Regions from separate parts of the Clostridium ljungdahlii DSM 13528 genome, predicted to be linked through region 2. Evidence: riboswitches for the same ligand, from Rfam matches in the RefSeq annotation. Region 2 holds a riboswitch; the other holds the start of a gene.
What was found. Region 2 has a riboswitch for cyclic di-GMP ahead of CLJU_RS07195 (VanW family protein). Riboswitches for the same ligand answer to the same signal wherever they lie in the genome.

Region 1 (9,030 bases), 590 kb from region 2:
AAAAATTCAGACATTATAATGGTAGTAGATAAGGGAGAAATAGTAGAGAAAGGAAGTCATAAAGATTTAATTAAAAAGAAGAGTATGTACTACAATATGTATAATAACCAATTTTACAGAAAAGAGCCACTATAAAAAATTTTAATACTACTAATAACAACGAATAAGTATTTCTTATAGTCTTTGAATTGCACACTTTTTTAGTGATATATTAAATATAGAAAGATTCAAAAAATATAAAAAATAATGGGGTAGTTATTATGGAGAATAAAGTATTAACTGTATGTCCTTACTGTGGTGCTGGTTGCAGACTGTATTTAGTGGTTGAAGATGGGAAAATTAAGAGAGCTGAGCCTGCTATGGGCAGAACAAATGAGGGAGAGCTTTGTCTTAAAGGTTATTATGGATGGGATTATTTAAATGATCCTAAGCTTTTAACTCCACGTATAAGGAAGCCTAAGATACGAAAAAATGGCAAGTTCGAAGAAGTTACTTGGGATGAAGCTATCAGTTTTACTGCAAAAAGATTGGGAGAAATAAGAGACAAGTATGGCGCTGATTCTATAATGGGTACTGGTTGTTCTAGAGGTCCTGGAAATGAAGCTAACTATATTATGCAAAAATTTATGAGGGCTGTTATTGGAACAAATAATGTGGACAACTGTGCTAGAGTTTGTCATGGACCTTCTGTAGCTGGACTTGCTAAAGTGTTGGGAAATGGTGCAATGTCTAATAGCATTCCTGAAATTGATAATGCAGACTTGGTATTTATTTTTGGGTATAATCCTGCAGAATCTCATCCTATGGTAGCAAGAAGAATAGTTAAGGCAAGACAAAAAGGTGCAAAAATAGTAGTAGTGGACCCTAGGGTAACAGAAAGTGTAAGAATTTCAGATTTATGGCTTCCGATAAAGGGTGGTACTAATATGGCACTTGTAAACGGTTTTGCCAATGTTCTTATTAATGAAGGTTTATACAATAAAGATTATGTAGAAAAATATACAGAAGGATTCAATGAATATATTAAAGTTATAAAGAAATATACACCTGAATATGTAGAAAAAATAGTAAATGTACCAGCAGAAAAGATTAAAAAAGCTATGGAGATGTATGCTTCAGCTAAAAACCCAATGATACTTTATGGTATGGGGGTATGCCAATTTGGTCAAGCTGTAGATGTGGTAAAAGGATTAGCTGGATTGGCACTACTAACAGGAAATTATGGAAGGCCAAGTGTTGGAATAGGCCCTGTAAGAGGACAAAACAACGTACAGGGAGCTTGTGATATGGGAGCACTTCCAAATAATTTTCCAGGATATCAAAGTGTTACGGATAAAAATGTGAGAGAAAAATTTGAAAAAGCTTGGGGCGTAAAAAATCTTCCAGATAAGATTGGATATCATTTGACTGAAGTACCTAAAGCAGTATTGGAGGAACATAAATTAAAGGCATATTATATTATGGGTGAAGATTGTGTTCAAAGCGATCCAAATTCAAATGAAGTAAGGGAGGCTTTGGATGAGCTTGAATTTGTAGTAGTTCAGGACATATTTATGAATAAAACTACATTACATGCAGATGTAATTTTGCCAGCAACTGCCTGGGGAGAACATGAAGGGGTATATAGTGCTGCAGATAGAGGATTGCAAAAGTTTAACAAGGCAGTTGAACCAATTGGTGAAGCAAAACCTGATTGGCAGATAATTTGCGAGTTATCTTCAGCTATGGGATACAAAATGCACTATAATAATACAAAGGAAATATGGGATGAAATGAGAAGCCTTTCACCTAAATTTGCAGGTGCAACTTATGAGAAAATGGAAACTTTAGATGGCGTACTTTGGCCATGTCCTACAGAAGATCATCCAGGAACTCCTGTTTTGTATGAAAACAATGAGTTTAGTACTCCGAGCAAAAAGGGTATTTTATTTGCTTCTGAATGGAGACCTACAGAAGAATCACCGGATGAGAAATATCCACTTAGCTTGTGTACAGTCAGAGAAATAGGACATTACTCTGTAAGGACAATGACGGGAAATTGTCGTGCTTTACAGCAGCTAGAAGACGAACCTGGAAAAATACAGATGAGTATAGAAGATGCGGAAGAACTTGGAATTAAAACAGGAGATTTAGTTAGAGTATCTTCAAAAAGAGGTTCTGTAGTAACAAGGGCAAATGTTACAGATAGAGTTTTAAAAGGAGCTACTTATATGACTTACCAATGGTGGATTGGTGCCTGTAATGAACTTACAGTGGATAATCTGGATCCTATATCAAAAACTCCAGAATATAAATACTGTGCAGTTAAGGTTGAGACAATAGAAGATCAAGATAAAGCTGAAAAGTATATTGATGATACTTATAAAGCTTTGCGTGAAAAGTTGGGTATTGTAACTGCAAATTAACTTTTATCAAGTGATTCTTAGGTTCAGGTGGAGTTTACTTGTAAGGACGACTTTATCCAGCTGAACCTTATTAACAGTATTCTTAGTGTCTTTAGCACTTAGAATACGTTATCCTTTAGGGGGAGAAATTATCCAGGCGCGTAGCAGTACTTATCCCCCATTTTGGTAGAAAAGCAGATATTCCAAATCTTTGATTTGGCGATAGTCGCTTTCGTTGTGTGCGATGGGGGTGTTAGCAATGGTGCGATTGGATAAAAATAGAGCCAAAATTATAAAATTTTAACTTTTGGCTCTATTTTATTGATTATTTTCAATTTTAGCAGTAAAATTAGATAATAATTTAGTATATTTTTAAAAGTTGAAAACAATGAAAAATTCTCTATAATTGGGCACCTGGAGGATTTGGAGTTAGTGGTGCAACCTGCCAATAGTCGATTAATTATAATCGATTATTGGCAGGTTGTATATAAGGGAAAATTTAGATATTTTTAGGGGGCTTTGATTGTGAAGAAATGTATGAAATCAATTGCTGTTACTGGTCTGTTAACTATTATTTTGGGGACAGGCTGTTCAAATTCTTTATCTTCAAATAAAAATGAACCTGTAATTGGTTTTGTTGCCTATGAATTTAATAATACATGGATAACTGAACTTAAGAATGAGATTTATAAGGTATCTAGTGGAAAAGCTAGAGTTGATATTTGGAATGGAGATAATATTCAAACAGTTGAAAATGACAAGATAAATCTCTTTATAAATAGAAAAGTCAATGTACTTGATATAAATCCAGTGGATGTTAATGCTGCAGGGCAGATTATTGAAAAATGTAAAAAAGCAAATATACCTACAGTATTTGTAAATCGCCAGCCTAAAAAAGAAGATATGGAAAAATGGAATAAAGTTTACTATGTAGGTGCTAAAGCAGAGCAATCTGGAACAATACAGGGGCAGATGCTTGTAAATTATTTTAAAGGCCATCCTACTCAAGATGGCACTATTAGATATATTATGCTAAAAGGGGAAACGAGAAATCAAGATGCTGAAAAGAGAACACAATATTCTATAAAAGCTCTTAAAGATTCAGGTTTTAAGGTACAAAAGGTGGCAGAAGATACTGCTATGTGGGATCGTACAAAGGCTCAGGAAAAAATGACCTCGTTTATCTCGTCATATGGCCCCAATTTTGACTGTGTAATAGCAAACAATGATGACATGGCCCTTGGAGCTGTTGATGCCCTAAAAGCAGCTGGATATTTTAATGGAGGAAAATATGTACCTGTAGTAGGTGTAGATGCTACGGCACCGGCAGTTAAAGCTGTTGAAGATGGCACCCTTTTCGGGACTGTTTTAAATGATGCTGCAAAACAGGGAGATGCTGCTTTTGATTTATCATATATACTTTCCAAGGGGAAAATTCCTGATGAAAGTAATTTTAAGTATAAGGTTACAGATGGAAAATACATCTGGATTGATTACAAAATGATTACAAAAGAAAATGTGCAGGATGCAAAATAGGATTATTAATGGGGGAGAGTATTGTGATAAAAAATGTAAAAGTTAAAACTAAAATTTTTGTAGGATTTAGTATTATTTTGATAATGATGTTTTTAGCTACAATAGGTGCTTTTTTTAATTTTAATTGCATTGAAAAATCTACAGATAGAGTTTCAAAAGATGTTATTCCAATAGGCAATATTATGTCCCAAATTAGCAGTGAACTGATAAATGAAGAGTCAGGAGTCAGAGGTTATATTGCAAGCGATGGAGATAACAGATTTCTAGAGTCCTACGATTCAAGTGAAGAAAATATTCAAAAGGATATAAAAAATATAAAAAATTATTATTATGTAGATGGTAATTTAGCCATTACTATAAAAAATGAAGTTATACCAAATATTCAGGTAATAGATAATTATTTTAGAGATCAAATAAACTTAGTTAAGTTGGGAAAAATTCAAATAGCACGAGATAGACTTCAAGATGGAAAAGTATATATGGATGATTATAAATATGTGTATACTAAACTTAGTAATATGATAAATGAAATTACAAATAATGCATGGACACAGACTAAAAATGCAGGCTCTAGAGCAAAATGGATTATGGGTATTATATTCTTAATAAGTATTGCAGCCAGTATTTTTGCAGCAATGAAAATTTCTAATAAAATTGTATTAAGGCTTGATAAGTGTGTAGATTCCCTGGGACAAATAGCTGATGGAAATTTGATAGTTGAACCTATAAAAATAGAGGAAAAGGATGAAATAGGAGAACTGGCTACTTCAATTAATATAATGGCACAAAATTTAAAAAATATTGTAAGACTGGTTCTAAATGTTTCTAATGAGGTAACAGAAGCTTCAGAAGAACTTTATAATAACGCCCATCAGTTAAACGATACTGTAGGACATGTGAATGATGCCATTATCAAGGTGGCTGAAGGAGCTGAAAATCAATCTAAATCTTCAGGAGAAGCATCTGCAGTAGTTGAGCAAATTTCCGCAAGTTCTGAGGAAGTGGCTGCTAATTCTCAGGAAGTAGCAAATGCTGCAAGTAATGCATCTTCAGCAGCTAAAAAAGGCAGTGATGTTATATTACAGGCTGTTAGCCAGATGGAATCTATTAAAAATTCAACGGAAATAGTAAAAGATTCAGTGGAAAAGCTTAATCGTGATTCTATGGCTATTGGAGAAATTGTAAATACTATTTCAGATATTGCAGATCAAACTAACTTATTGGCTTTAAACGCATCTATCGAGGCTGCACGTGCTGGAGAGCAGGGAAAAGGATTTTCAGTTGTAGCAGAAGAAGTACGTGAACTTGCAGAGGAATCAGGTGAATCTGCAGATAAAATTGCAAAACTTATTCAGCAAGTTAAAGAAAATATTCAAGGAGCTACTGTTTCTATGAAGAGTAGTATGGACAATGTAAATGATGGGACGAAAGTAGTGAACAATGCGGGGAATTCATTTAATGAAATATTAAAGCTTGTAAATGATGTTTCTTTGCAAATTCAGAGTACTTCGGAAACTTTACAGCAGCTTGCAGAAGGTAGTGAACAAATTGTTTTAAATGTAGAGACAATTGATAGGATATCAAAGGACACTGCATCTCAAAGTCAAACAGTATCTGGAGAAACCGAAGAATTATATGCATTTATGGAGGAAATAACTTCTTCTAGTCAGAATTTAGCAAATTTATCTGAACAGCTTAAACGAGCTGTAAATAAATTTAAAATTTAATAAAACAATTTATATGTTGAATAATTGACATAATTGTGATATTATGTCTATATTAAAATTAAAAATAGTGTATATTTCGGTTGGACAAATATTTATTTGTTTTCAAGATGATAATATGACTTTTGGGGTGGAAAGTCCTTTAGGGGAGCTTTCCACTTTTTTAGCTAAAATAAGGAGATTATAATGGAAAAAACTTTATTAGATATAGTATTAATTCTTATATGTACAAAGATAGGTGGAATTATTAGTAGAAAGTTGAAGATGCCAGAGGTTTTGGGTGCACTCATTGCAGGTGTAGTACTTGGTCCTGTTATTTTAAATGTTGTTCAGTATGATGATAATATAAAACTTCTCTCAAATTTAGGAGTAATTATGCTCATGTTTCTTGCAGGTCTTGAGACTAATATTGAAGAATTTAAAAAATCAGGGTTATCTTCTTTTATTATTGCTATGTGTGGTATTATTTTACCTCTTATTTTGGGAACTTTAAGTGCATATATGTTTTTTAATAATTTCCTAGAAAATGTATTTGTTGGAGTTATTTTAACTGCCACCAGTGTAAGCATTAGTGTGGAAACTCTTAAGGAACTTGGTAAGTTAAATACAAGGGCTGGTATAAATATTTTGGGAGCTGCTGTAATAGATGATGTTTTAGGACTTATGCTCATATCTATAGTACTTGCAGTAGCCCAAAGCTCTGGTTCTGGAGCTTCAGCTTCCGGGATGATGTCACTTGTTTTTGTTTTTGTAAAAATAATTTTATTTTGTGGATTTTCTATATTGGGCATAGTGTGTTTACCTAAGTATATAAATAAATTTACCAGGGATGTAAAGCCAGGTAAAGAGATGCTTACTTTTTCACTGGCATTTGCACTTTTAATAGCATGTATTGCAGAGTATCTTGGAATAGCGGCTATCACAGGGGCATATATATGTGGACTTGTACTTTCTTCTATTGAGCATAAAAAGTATTTAGAAAGAAATATCAAAGCAATTTCTTCTGGATTTTTATCACTTATATTTTTTGCGAGTGTGGGCATTGAAGCAAATTTAAAAGGTCTCAATCTAGAAGTACTCATTATTACCTTAGTTATGTTTGTTATTGCAGTTATTGGAAAAATAATTGGATGTGGTGGTGGGGCTAGAGCTCTTAAAATGAGTAAAAGTGAGTCTTTACAAATTGGAGTAGGTATGATCTCGAGAGGTGAAGTTGCTATAATTACTGCAAATATAGGATTACAAAAAAATATTATATCGGAGGAAATATTTCTTCCAACTTTAATGGTTGTAATACTTACTACAATTATAACTCCTGTGCTTCTGAAAGTGGCTTTTTCTCATAAAAAGAATTCTTTATCTGAGCTAGATATTTAAAATTCACAAATTGTGAATTGATTATGATATTAGGAGGTGTTGTAATGATAAGAAGAGGAAATATAAAAGATCTGGACACTATAGTAAAATACAATTATAATTTAGCTAAGGAAACAGAAAATCTGAAATTAAATAAAGAAATATTGAAAAAAGGTGTAAGAACTGCATTAGAAGACAATGAAAATGGAATTTATTTTGTATATGAAAAGGACGACATGGTAGTGGGACAGATGATGATAACTAAAGAATGGAGTGATTGGAGAGGCGGAGATTATTGGTGGATACAGAGTGTATATGTAAACAAAGATTATAGAGGACAAGGAATATTTACACAATTATTTGATCATGTGAAATATCTTGCTGAACGTAGCAATAATGTGTGCAGTTTGAGATTATATGTGGAAAAGAAAAATGAAAGAGCTAAAGATACTTATAAGTCCAAAGGAATGAAAGAAACGCATTATCTAATGTATGAAATTAAAAAATAATTGTTGTTGGGAGATGGTATTGTGTTTAAGAAAATAGGTAAGTTTATTGAGGTAGCTGTGGTGTGTGGATTGCTATTTGTGGGTAAAAATTGCTATGCTGCAGAAAATTATAAAATTTGGAATAACGATGCCACCTCTAATGTAGCCAATAACAAGACATGGACAATAAGTTTTAATAAGAATATTGATATAAATTCAGCAAAAAACTCTATTAAAGTATATGAGCAGGACAATAATCAATCAGTAGCAGTTAATGTAGTGAGTTCAAAATCAGATGTTGTGCAGGTTTCACCTGAAAATCCCTACACTTCTGGCGAAAAATACGTTTTGGTAATAGATAATAACTTAAAATCTACTGATGGCAAGCAATTAAATGAAGGAGTAAAATATAATTTTACAGTAGATGGTCAAAATAGCTCCAATGGTGAAATTTCAATACAAAATTATACTCAGTATTACAATGCTGTAAAGGATGCACTTTCTAATTATAAGGATACTTTAGTTTTAAACATAACAAACTATGATAGAAGTACTTATAATTTAGGTGTCATAGATAAGATTTTGCAGGACAATCCAAATTTAAGAGATTGGTATTCAAGTGCAGGAAGTAATGTTGAAAGTTCCAGTTCTACTAAAATGACTATAAATTTTAAGTATGATGATACTAAGCAAAATTTAATAGCTAAGGAAAATGCAATACAGCAAAAAGTCGATGAAGTAGTAAACAGTGTCACAACACCTCAAATGAAAGACTATGAAAAAGAATTGGCACTTCACGATTATGTGGTAAATAATACAGAATATGATCAAAGGGCAGGTACAGCGGATATGCCTGATGATTCTTATACTGCTTATGGAGTTTTAGTGAATAAAACAGCGGTTTGTCAGGGTTATGCAGATGCTATGGACAGGCTTCTTACAGCTGCTGGTATAGAATGTAAAATGGTAATAGGACAGGGAAATGATGGAGATGGATGGATAAGCCATGCTTGGAATATAGTAAAAATACAGGGTGAATATTATGAACTTGATTCTACCTGGGACGATCCTGTTACAAATGATGGATCCAAGCTCCTTTCACATTCTTACTTCAATATAACTGATTCTCAAATTGCCAAAAATCATGAGTGGGATAAATCAGATTACCCTGCATGTAACAGTACTGACTATAGTTTTGACAAGCTAAATGTGACGGAGAAAGATAGATATGGTAATGATATAAATGTTGTAGATAATTATAATGACTTTTACAATGCATTAAAAAATTATATAACTAGTCAGAGGAAATCTTTTAGTATTAAAATATTAAATTATAATTCTACAAATTACAATATTCCAAAAACTTTAAAGCAAATAGTTACAAAATATAGTATTTATGGAGACTATAATTTAACCTACTATTCAGATGAAATATCAGGTGCAGAAGTTTTCACAATAGTAAAATCTTAATTAAAGAAAGTAAGGTGGTCTCTGACTCCCTTACTTTCTTTAATTGTTACATATACTTCAAATGAATTATAT
Region 2 (9,030 bases):
CCATGTAAGCATATAGCTGCAGTGCTTATAAAATATGCTCGAGAAAAGAATAAATCAGGGATGAAGAAAAATAGTAAATTAATTCAACAATTAAAGAAAAGTCTAATATCCTCTAAGACAAAGATGGAAACTAGGACTTTAAACCTGCAGTGTAAACTTCAATTTAATATTAGCCGCAGAGAAAGTGAAGCTTTTTTAGAATTAAAGGTGGGAGAAGAAAAGCTCTATGTAGTAAAGAATATGAAGAGTTTTTTAGAGGCAGTTATAGAACATAATGAGCTGGAGTTTGGCAAAAGTTTTACATATAACTCATATTTACACAGGTTTAAGGATGAAGACAAATTTATTTTGAGTATGCTTAAAGATCTATATGAAATAGATAGGGCTACAGAGGACATGGTAATGTATGGTTATCATTACAACAAAACACCGAGATTTTTAAGTGGAAAAAAGGCAAGGCTTACGGAAAGTAACCTAAAAAAATTTCTTGATAATATAGGAGAAACAGCTATAGATTTAGTCATAAATGATGATAACTACAGTGAAGTTAAAGTGGTAAGAGAAAATTTCCCTTTAGAATTTAAATTAGACAGCAAGGAAAATAGTATAATTTTATCTCAAATCTCAAAGTTGCCTAAAGCTTTAGTCAAAAGTGGAAATTATTTTTATTATAATAACAAGATATATATGCCCACAAATGAACAGGTAAGGGTGTATAAGGCACTTTACAATACTTTTATTGAACAAAAAAACTCTGAAATTACTTTTCAGCAAAGTGAAAGTGAAGAAATAGCTTCTTATATAATTCCAGCCTTAAAAAAGATAGGCACAAAGGTAACAGTGAATGACAGTATTAAAGAGAAATTTTATGAAGAACCTTTAAAGCCCTGTCTTTATTTTGATAAGGATAAAGATGCTGTAGTTTGTGATGTAATATTTAAATATGGGGATATAGATATAAACCCCTTAAAGGATGATGAGGCAAGGAAAGATGATGAGAAGGTATTGGTTAGAGATATTGAGGAAGAAGCAGCTATAGTAGATACCTTGACTGCCTTTCAATTTGAAAAGGGAAAATCTAATTTTATTTTAGAGGATGAAGATAAAATTTTAGATTTTGTTAGAGAAGGCCTGGAAAAACTTCAGGAATCCGCAGAAATTTACTATTCGGATGCTTTTAAAGATATAAGAATTTATACAGCTAAAAGCTATAAATCCAACATAAGATTAAATGATGAGGATCTTTTAGAATTTACCTTTAATATTGATGGTGTAAATAGAGAAGAGTTAAAGCACATATTTGATGCATTAAAACAAAAGAAGAAATATTACAGACTTAAAAATGGAGGCTTTATTCCTCTGCAAGCTGGAGAACTTCAAAATATGTCGGATATGATAGATTATTTGAACATCAAGCCTTCAGATCTTGAAAAGGATCAAATAGTTCTTTCTAAATATAATTCTATTTATATAGATACAAGTCTTAAGGAAAATAATATAACTTTTGTACAAAGAAATAAGAAGTTTAGAGAACTTATAAATAATATAAAGGATATTGGTGACATTGATTATACAATTCCAGAAAAACTGGATAATATTATGAGAGGTTATCAAAAGTTTGGATTTAAGTGGTTTAAAACTCTTTCAAGCTGCGGCTTTGGAGGCATTTTAGCAGATGAAATGGGCCTTGGAAAAACCCTTCAGGCTATAGCTTTTGTAAAATCAGAGGTAGATGAAAATGAGGAAAAGCAGCCTTCTTTGGTGGTGTGTCCTACATCCTTAGTGTACAATTGGGAAAGTGAAATAAATAAATTTCAATCGGATTTAAAATGTTTAGTTGTATCAGGCAGCAGGGATGCAAGAGAAAGTCAGTTAAAAGAGATGAATGAGGCGGACATAATTATAACTTCCTATGCACTTATTAAAAGAGATATAGAAGAATATAAAGCTATAAAATTTAGACACTGCTTTTTAGATGAAGCTCAAAATATAAAAAATCCTAATTCTTTAAATGCCCAAAGTGTAAAATCCATTAAAGCCGGCAGCTATTTTGCACTAACAGGAACCCCTATTGAAAATTCTATTACAGAATTATGGTCAATTTTTGATTTTATCATGCCGGGATACTTGTTAAGTCATGGGAAGTTTAGTCAAAAATATGAAATGCCTATTATAAAAAATGCTGATAAAAAAGCTTTAGAGGAATTGAATAAACATATTAGACCTTTTATTCTTAGAAGGCTTAAGAAGGATGTCATAAAAGAACTTCCACCTAAAATTGAACATAATATGGTGATAGATATGACAGAGGATCAAAAGAAGGTATACGCAGCTTACCTTGGGCAAGCTAAAGAGGAATTGAATAATGAAATAAGAGATAAAGGCATTAATAAAAGCAAAATAAAGATACTTTCTATAATCACGAGACTTAGACAAATATGTTGTGACCCCTCTACTTTTATAGAAAACTATGAAAGTGATAATGGAAAAATGGAAGCTCTTATGGGTATAGTACAAAATAGTGTAAATGATGGGCATAAAATATTGCTATTTTCTCAATTTACCTCTGTACTTAAAAATATTGGAGATATGTTCAAAAATGAAAATATAAAGTATATGTACCTTGATGGCAGCGTAAAAGCAGAAAAACGAGGAGAAATGGTCAGAGAGTTTAATGAAGGTCAAATCCCTATATTTTTAATATCCCTTAAAGCTGGTGGAACAGGACTAAACCTAACTTCTGCGGATATAGTGATTCATTATGACCCCTGGTGGAATCCAGCAGTAGAAAATCAGGCTTCAGACAGGGCTCATAGAATTGGACAGAAGAAAACTGTAGAGGTTATTAGACTTATTGCTAAGGGAACTATAGAAGAGAAAATACACAAAATACAGGATAAGAAGAAAGAAATAATAAACAATGTTATAGAAGAAAATACTGGAGAAGAAATTTTACTTTCCAATATGGAAGAGAAGGATATTGAGGAGCTTTTCAGTTGAATAAAGATATATCATCCTTTTGTTTGTTTGGTTACTTACAATAATAAAACATTTTGATGGGGCTTTTTATATCTTAAATTTTTCCATTTAACTTATAGAACTCATGTTAAATAATAAAAATTCTGGTGCCTAACTAAGTGGCATCAGAATTTTTTAAATTCAATTAAGCTATTGGCATGTAATCATAGCAAGCTCATGCAGGCTTTCACAGGACCCCCTGGAAGGTTGTTAACAAAGGACTATTTGCTAAAGGTTTTCTTTACTATATATACTATTTTATGTAGTTATCAGTATTTATCCATTTTGTTGAAGTTTCTTTTCCATCTTCATAAGTGACTAAGTAGACTTTTGCAATTGTAGCTTTGCCATTACTTGCTTTATCAACCTTGTTTATAAGATTATAAATTTTATTATTTAACTTTGAATTGGAATAGATATTAATCACCAAATTTTTATTTTTAGTTAAACATTCTATATAAATTGGGAAATCAAGTGTATTCTTAAATTTATAATCTATGTGCCCATAATCTACAGTTGCATCCATTCCAAGACCAACGTAAGTAACAGGTATGTTATGGTGTTCCCTTTCTGTAGGTACTATACCACATCTTACTACAGCATTGTGCAAAGTTGTTGATACTTGACATACACCACCACCTAAACCTGGCTGAAGTTTATTACCTACAATTATTTTTGAAGATTTATATCCATTTTCTTTAGTTCTTTTTCCAACAATTTTATTGAAACTAAATATTTCACCTGGCATTATAGTAGTACCATTTAAGGTTTTAGCAGCAACTTCAATATTATTTGATCTGTTGTCATCAGAAGATGAAAAATTAGTTGAAAAGCTTGATATTTTTGTATTAATATTTACTAAACTTGATTTCTTTATTTTAGGTGCTACTTTTCTTATTGTACCAGAAATGTATACATCGTTCATATTTTTATTGTTAATTTTTTTGTCAATATCATTAAAAAGTTTATCCCTATCAACTTCTTGTCCATCTTTTTCTAAATCAATTTTAAATTTATCATCTTCATCTTTAGTTATACTGGCGTTTACTGGTGCCCTATTAAGTTCATTTTCAATTTTTGATATAGTGTTATTTATTTCTTTTTTATTGTAGCTGTATTTTAAATTAAATTGTTTTCCGTTTTTACTTTTTATATTTTTATATTTATTATGAGTATTTCCACATTTTCCATATTTAAAAGCATCTTGTACAACGTCATCTAAATTGTACTTGATATTGAGTTTTGAATAATTTATTGTATAAACTTTATCTTGTACTTTAATTATTATATTCTTTTTAAATATTTGATTTACATATTTACGTTTTAAAGTATCTATAGCTTCATCTTTAGTCTTACCACCTAAATTTATGCCTTCAACTTTAACTCCTGGATATATGAGATTATCATATCTTGTAACTAAAAAATGTATCCATAATGAATGTATTATATAGGTTAATATAGAAAGTATAATTAATGATCTTGTCATCTTCTTTTTATTTATTTTTAACTTTCGTTTTAATTTTCGTTTTTTTGGTATAATTTGATTTCTGTCTATGGGTTGTATCATTTAGTAAAATGCCTCCTACTGAAGAGAATTCTTACAAGCTCAATTCTTTATTTATTGTTTTGTAATTATTACATACAAAGTTTGCTCAATTATTAAAAGTGATTTTTATAATTCAAGTTTATTTTGCTTCACCACCTACTGATTACTATTTTTTTGCATAAAAAAACAGCCACATATAACATATATAGCTGGCCGGTTGCACTATTAACTCCAAATTTCCAAAGTGCCCAATTAGAAGAAATTTTTCATAGTTTCCCATATTTTCTACGGTATATATATTCTTGATTTTTCTTACATAACACTACATTAAAGATAGTACCATATTTATGTCTTAAAGTAAATAATTACTTACTAATTTGTAATATAAAAATAAAAAAACTTAAAACTTTTGTAAAATTATAGCATAAAAATTAATTTATGTCGATTAAGTAAAATATTTTTAGGCAAAAAAAGAAAATATGGCAAGCAGATTGATAAATCTAAACATATAAAAGTCTTTTGACAACTAAATAGTGCAATGTTAACATTATAGATAAGCTAAACCATTATGTTAAATTATGGATAAAAATAGAGGGCTTATACTGAGTTCAATTCAAAACAGATTAAAAATAAGGAGTTTTATATGATACTATAATATAGCTAAAGATGTATATGAAAAAGTTGATAAAATTTACGAAGGTGTCAATAATTATTTAAATTAAGAGAGAAAAATGAAAAAGATTTTAATATGGATGGTAATAATGAATAGTAGGGGTGGTTGTATTGTTTTCAGATAAGTTAAAAAGATATAGAAGAGATTTAGGACTTACACAAAGGGATTTAGGTAGGAAATTAGATTTATCAAAAGCAACTATAGGCCAGCTAGAGACTGGTTTAAAGGAACCCTCTAGGATATTACTTGAAAAAATATATAAAATTAGTGGCAAAAACATGAATTGGTGGCTTGATAAAAATGAACAATTTAAATTTAACCAAACATTTAAATATACCATTTATCCAGCTAATAAATACAAAGCTATTTTTCCCATATTATTTTCAGCTATTTTTTCGGCAGTGTTAATATTTGCATTAACTGATAGGTCTAATACTTTAGAAGTATGTATTATATTTATTGCAGTACTCTTATGCTTAATGTGTACTGCCTACTACACTGTGTTAGCCTACTATTTATTTAAAAATAAAATTTATATTACTATAGAAGACAAATATATAGAAATAAAAAAAATTTCTACAACAAAAAGGGTGAACATAGCAAACATAACAGAAATAGAGTTTACGGTACGTTCTAGAGGTAGTTACCCAATGGTAGTAATTAAGTGTGATAATAGTACAAAGTATTACTATAAGGATTTATATTTTCCTCAGTCATGGTTTGCTAAGAAAGATATTAATAGTATGGTAGACAACTTGAAGAAGAGTAACGAAAATATATGGGTTATTGGACGAGGCAATATGTAAGGGTAAGGTAGGTGTTAGCAATGGTAATAATCGGATAAAAATAGTTCCTCCTGGAATTAGTATTTATTTTAATGCAGCAATTCAGGAGGATTTCAATATTTAAAGATAAAGTTACAACTTTTGCCTTTTTATATAATGGGTGTGAAGGAGATCATGAGCTTTTTTTCCGCCTACATCTCCAATAAATTCTTTATATAGAGCTTGAACTTCAGGATTTTCATGAGATTTTCTAAGCGGTTTGTTTCTATCTTCTCTGTATAAAGCTTCCATTCTTTTCTTTACGATATCTAAATTTCCAAAGTGATATGGCTGACCTCCTCCGTCAATACATCCTCCGGGACAGGCCATTATTTCTATAGCATGATATTTTGATTCACCAGATTCTATTTCCTCAAGAAGTTTTCTTGCATTACCAAGACCGTGAGCTACGCCAATGTTTATCTCTTTACCATCAATATTTATACTGGCTTCTTTAAGTCCGTCAAGTCCTCTTACACCATGAAATTCTACTTCTTTTAAAGTCTCTCCAGTAATCCATTCATAAGCAGTTCTAAGAGCCGCTTCAATTACACCACCGGTAGTTCCGAATATTACAGAGGCACCTGTGGATTCTCCAAGTGGATTATCAAAATCTTCATCAGGAAGTTTGTTAAAATCTATTCCTGCTTCCATTATCATATCTGCAAGCTCTCTTGTGGTAACTACAAGATCAACATTTTTATGACCTTCATATTGAAGCTCTTTTCTGCTTATTTCATATTTTTTTGCAATACATGGCATAACTGAAACTACTACAATTTTAGATGGATCAATATTTAATTTTTCTGCCATATATGTTTTAGCTAAAGTACCAAACATTATGTGTGGAGACTTACAAGTTGAAGGTATATCTAAAAGATCAGGAAATTGATGTTCTATAAATTTAACCCAGCTGGGACAGCAGCTTGTGAGTATTGGAAGTCTTCCACCATTTTGAAGTCTATCTATAAATTCATGAGCTTCTTCTAAAATAGTTACATCTGCTGCAAAATCAGTATCACATACTTTATCAAAGCCCAGTCTTCTAAGAGCAGATACCATTTTACCAGTTACAATAGTTCCTGGTTCCATACCGAATTTTTCACCTAAAGTAACTCTTATAGCAGGGGCAGTTTGAACTACTACATATTTATCAGGATCAGTTAGTACTTCCCATACTTTGGCTACATTACTAACTTGAGTTAATGCAGCAGTTGGACATACTGATACACATTGACCACAAAATGTGCATTGTGTGTCAACCATAGGACGACCAAATGCAGGGGATACTACAGTTTCGAAGCCTCTATCTACTGCAGAGTAAACCTGACAGGTTTGAACTTCATTGCACATGGTTTCGCATCGTCTGCACATTATGCACTTATCCAGATTTCTATATAAAGCACCACTTGAGGAATCTTTTTTATAATTAGACATAGCACCTTTATATCTTATTTTTCTTATACCTAATTCAGCAGCAATTAATTGAAGCTGGCATTGGGTATTTTTTTCACATACAAGGCAGTCAGTAGGGTGGTCTGACAATAAAAGTTCTACCATAGTACGTCTTGCTTTTATAGCTCTGGCGCTGTTTGTTCTAACTATCATACCTTCGAAAGCTTCTGTAGAACATGAAGGTGCAAGATTTCGTCTACCTTCAATTTCAACAAGACAGACTCTGCAGGAGGAAGTTCTATTTACCATTTTTATATCGTGAAGATCAAGATAGCAGAGAGTAGGTATATTTATGTTTACTTTTTTTGCAGCGTTTAAAATTGTAGTGCCTTCTGGTACAGAAACTTTTATATCGTTTATAGTTAAATTTACCATTTTTACAAACTCCTTTCTTTAAATTATTATTCTTTCGTAATAGCAGAAAATTTACAAGTACTACTACATGCACCACAATTTATACATTTTGACTTATCTATTACATGTGACTTTTTTATTTCTCCAGAAATAGCTCCTTTAGGGCATACCTTTGTACAGGCTGTGCAGCCAATACATTTTTCAGAATTTATATTGTATTTTAAAAGTGCAGTGCAAACTCCAGCAGGGCAGCGTTTATCTTTTACGTGAGCTACATATTCATCCCAGAAAAATTTCATTGTACTTATAATTGGATTAGGTGATGTTTGACCAAGACCGCATAGGGCTGAATCCTTTATTACATAGGATAAATCTTTTAACCCTTCAAGATGTTCCATGGTACCTTTTCCTTTAGTGATATCTTCTAAAATTTCTAAAAGTCTTTTATTCCCGATTCTGCAGGCAGTGCACTTTCCACAGGACTCATCTACACTAAATTGAAGATAAAATTTAGCTATATTTACCATGCAATTATCTTCATCCATAACTATCATTCCACCAGAACCCATCATGGAGCCTATTTCAGTAAGACTTTCGTAATCAATGGCAGTATCTAAATGATCTGCAGGAATGCACCCGCCAGAAGGACCGCCAGTTTGAACAGCCTTAAATTTTTTACCACCCCGAATACCTCCGCCTAAATTATATATTATTTCCCGTAAGGTTATGCCCATAGGTACCTCAACAAGGCCAACATTATTGATCTTGCCTGCTAAGGCAAAAACTTTGGTTCCTTTACTCTTTTCAGTTCCTATAGAACTAAACCACTTAGAGCCTTTTAATATAATGGGGGGGATATTTGCTAGAGTTTCTACGTTATTTATATTAGTTGGCTTTTTCCAGAGACCTATTTGGGAAGGAAAAGGAGGTTTTACTGTAGGCTCTCCACGTCCCCCTTCTATGGAATTTATGAGAGCAGTTTCCTCACCGCATATGAAAGCTCCGGCACCATATTTTAAATCTATATGGAATGAGAAATTAGTGCCCAAAATATTATCACCCAATAAGCCTAAATTATAAGCTTGCTTTAAAGCAATTTTTAATCTGTTAATTGCAAGAGGATATTCAGCTCTGATATAAATATATCCCTTATTTGCACC

Region 1: it holds a riboswitch for cyclic di-GMP, as region 2 does, so the genes downstream of both, CLJU_RS04410 (galactose ABC transporter substrate-binding protein) here and CLJU_RS07195 (VanW family protein) in region 2, are expected to answer to the same signal.

Annotation. Positions count from the first base shown of each region.
Region 1 is NC_014328.1:987,664-996,693, forward strand. Features, by position in the region: gene CLJU_RS04400 (ABC transporter ATP-binding protein) at 1-135, shown strand, start outside; gene fdhF (formate dehydrogenase subunit alpha) at 261-2,405, shown strand; cyclic di-GMP riboswitch class II at 2,757-2,840, shown strand; gene CLJU_RS04410 (galactose ABC transporter substrate-binding protein) at 2,910-3,920, shown strand; gene CLJU_RS21215 (methyl-accepting chemotaxis protein) at 3,944-5,647, shown strand; sodium ion sensor (DUF1646 type) at 5,726-5,784, shown strand; gene CLJU_RS04420 (cation:proton antiporter) at 5,831-7,021, shown strand; gene CLJU_RS04425 (GNAT family N-acetyltransferase) at 7,066-7,509, shown strand; gene CLJU_RS04430 (transglutaminase domain-containing protein) at 7,531-8,958, shown strand.
Region 2 is NC_014328.1:1,579,633-1,588,662, forward strand. Features, by position in the region: gene CLJU_RS07190 (SNF2 helicase associated domain-containing protein) at 1-3,000, shown strand, start outside; gene CLJU_RS07195 (VanW family protein) at 3,272-4,585, opposite strand; cyclic di-GMP riboswitch class II at 4,767-4,850, opposite strand; gene CLJU_RS07200 (helix-turn-helix domain-containing protein) at 5,339-6,043, shown strand; gene CLJU_RS07205 (NADH-dependent [FeFe] hydrogenase, group A6) at 6,155-7,891, opposite strand; gene CLJU_RS07210 (NADH-quinone oxidoreductase subunit NuoF) at 7,918-9,030, opposite strand, start outside.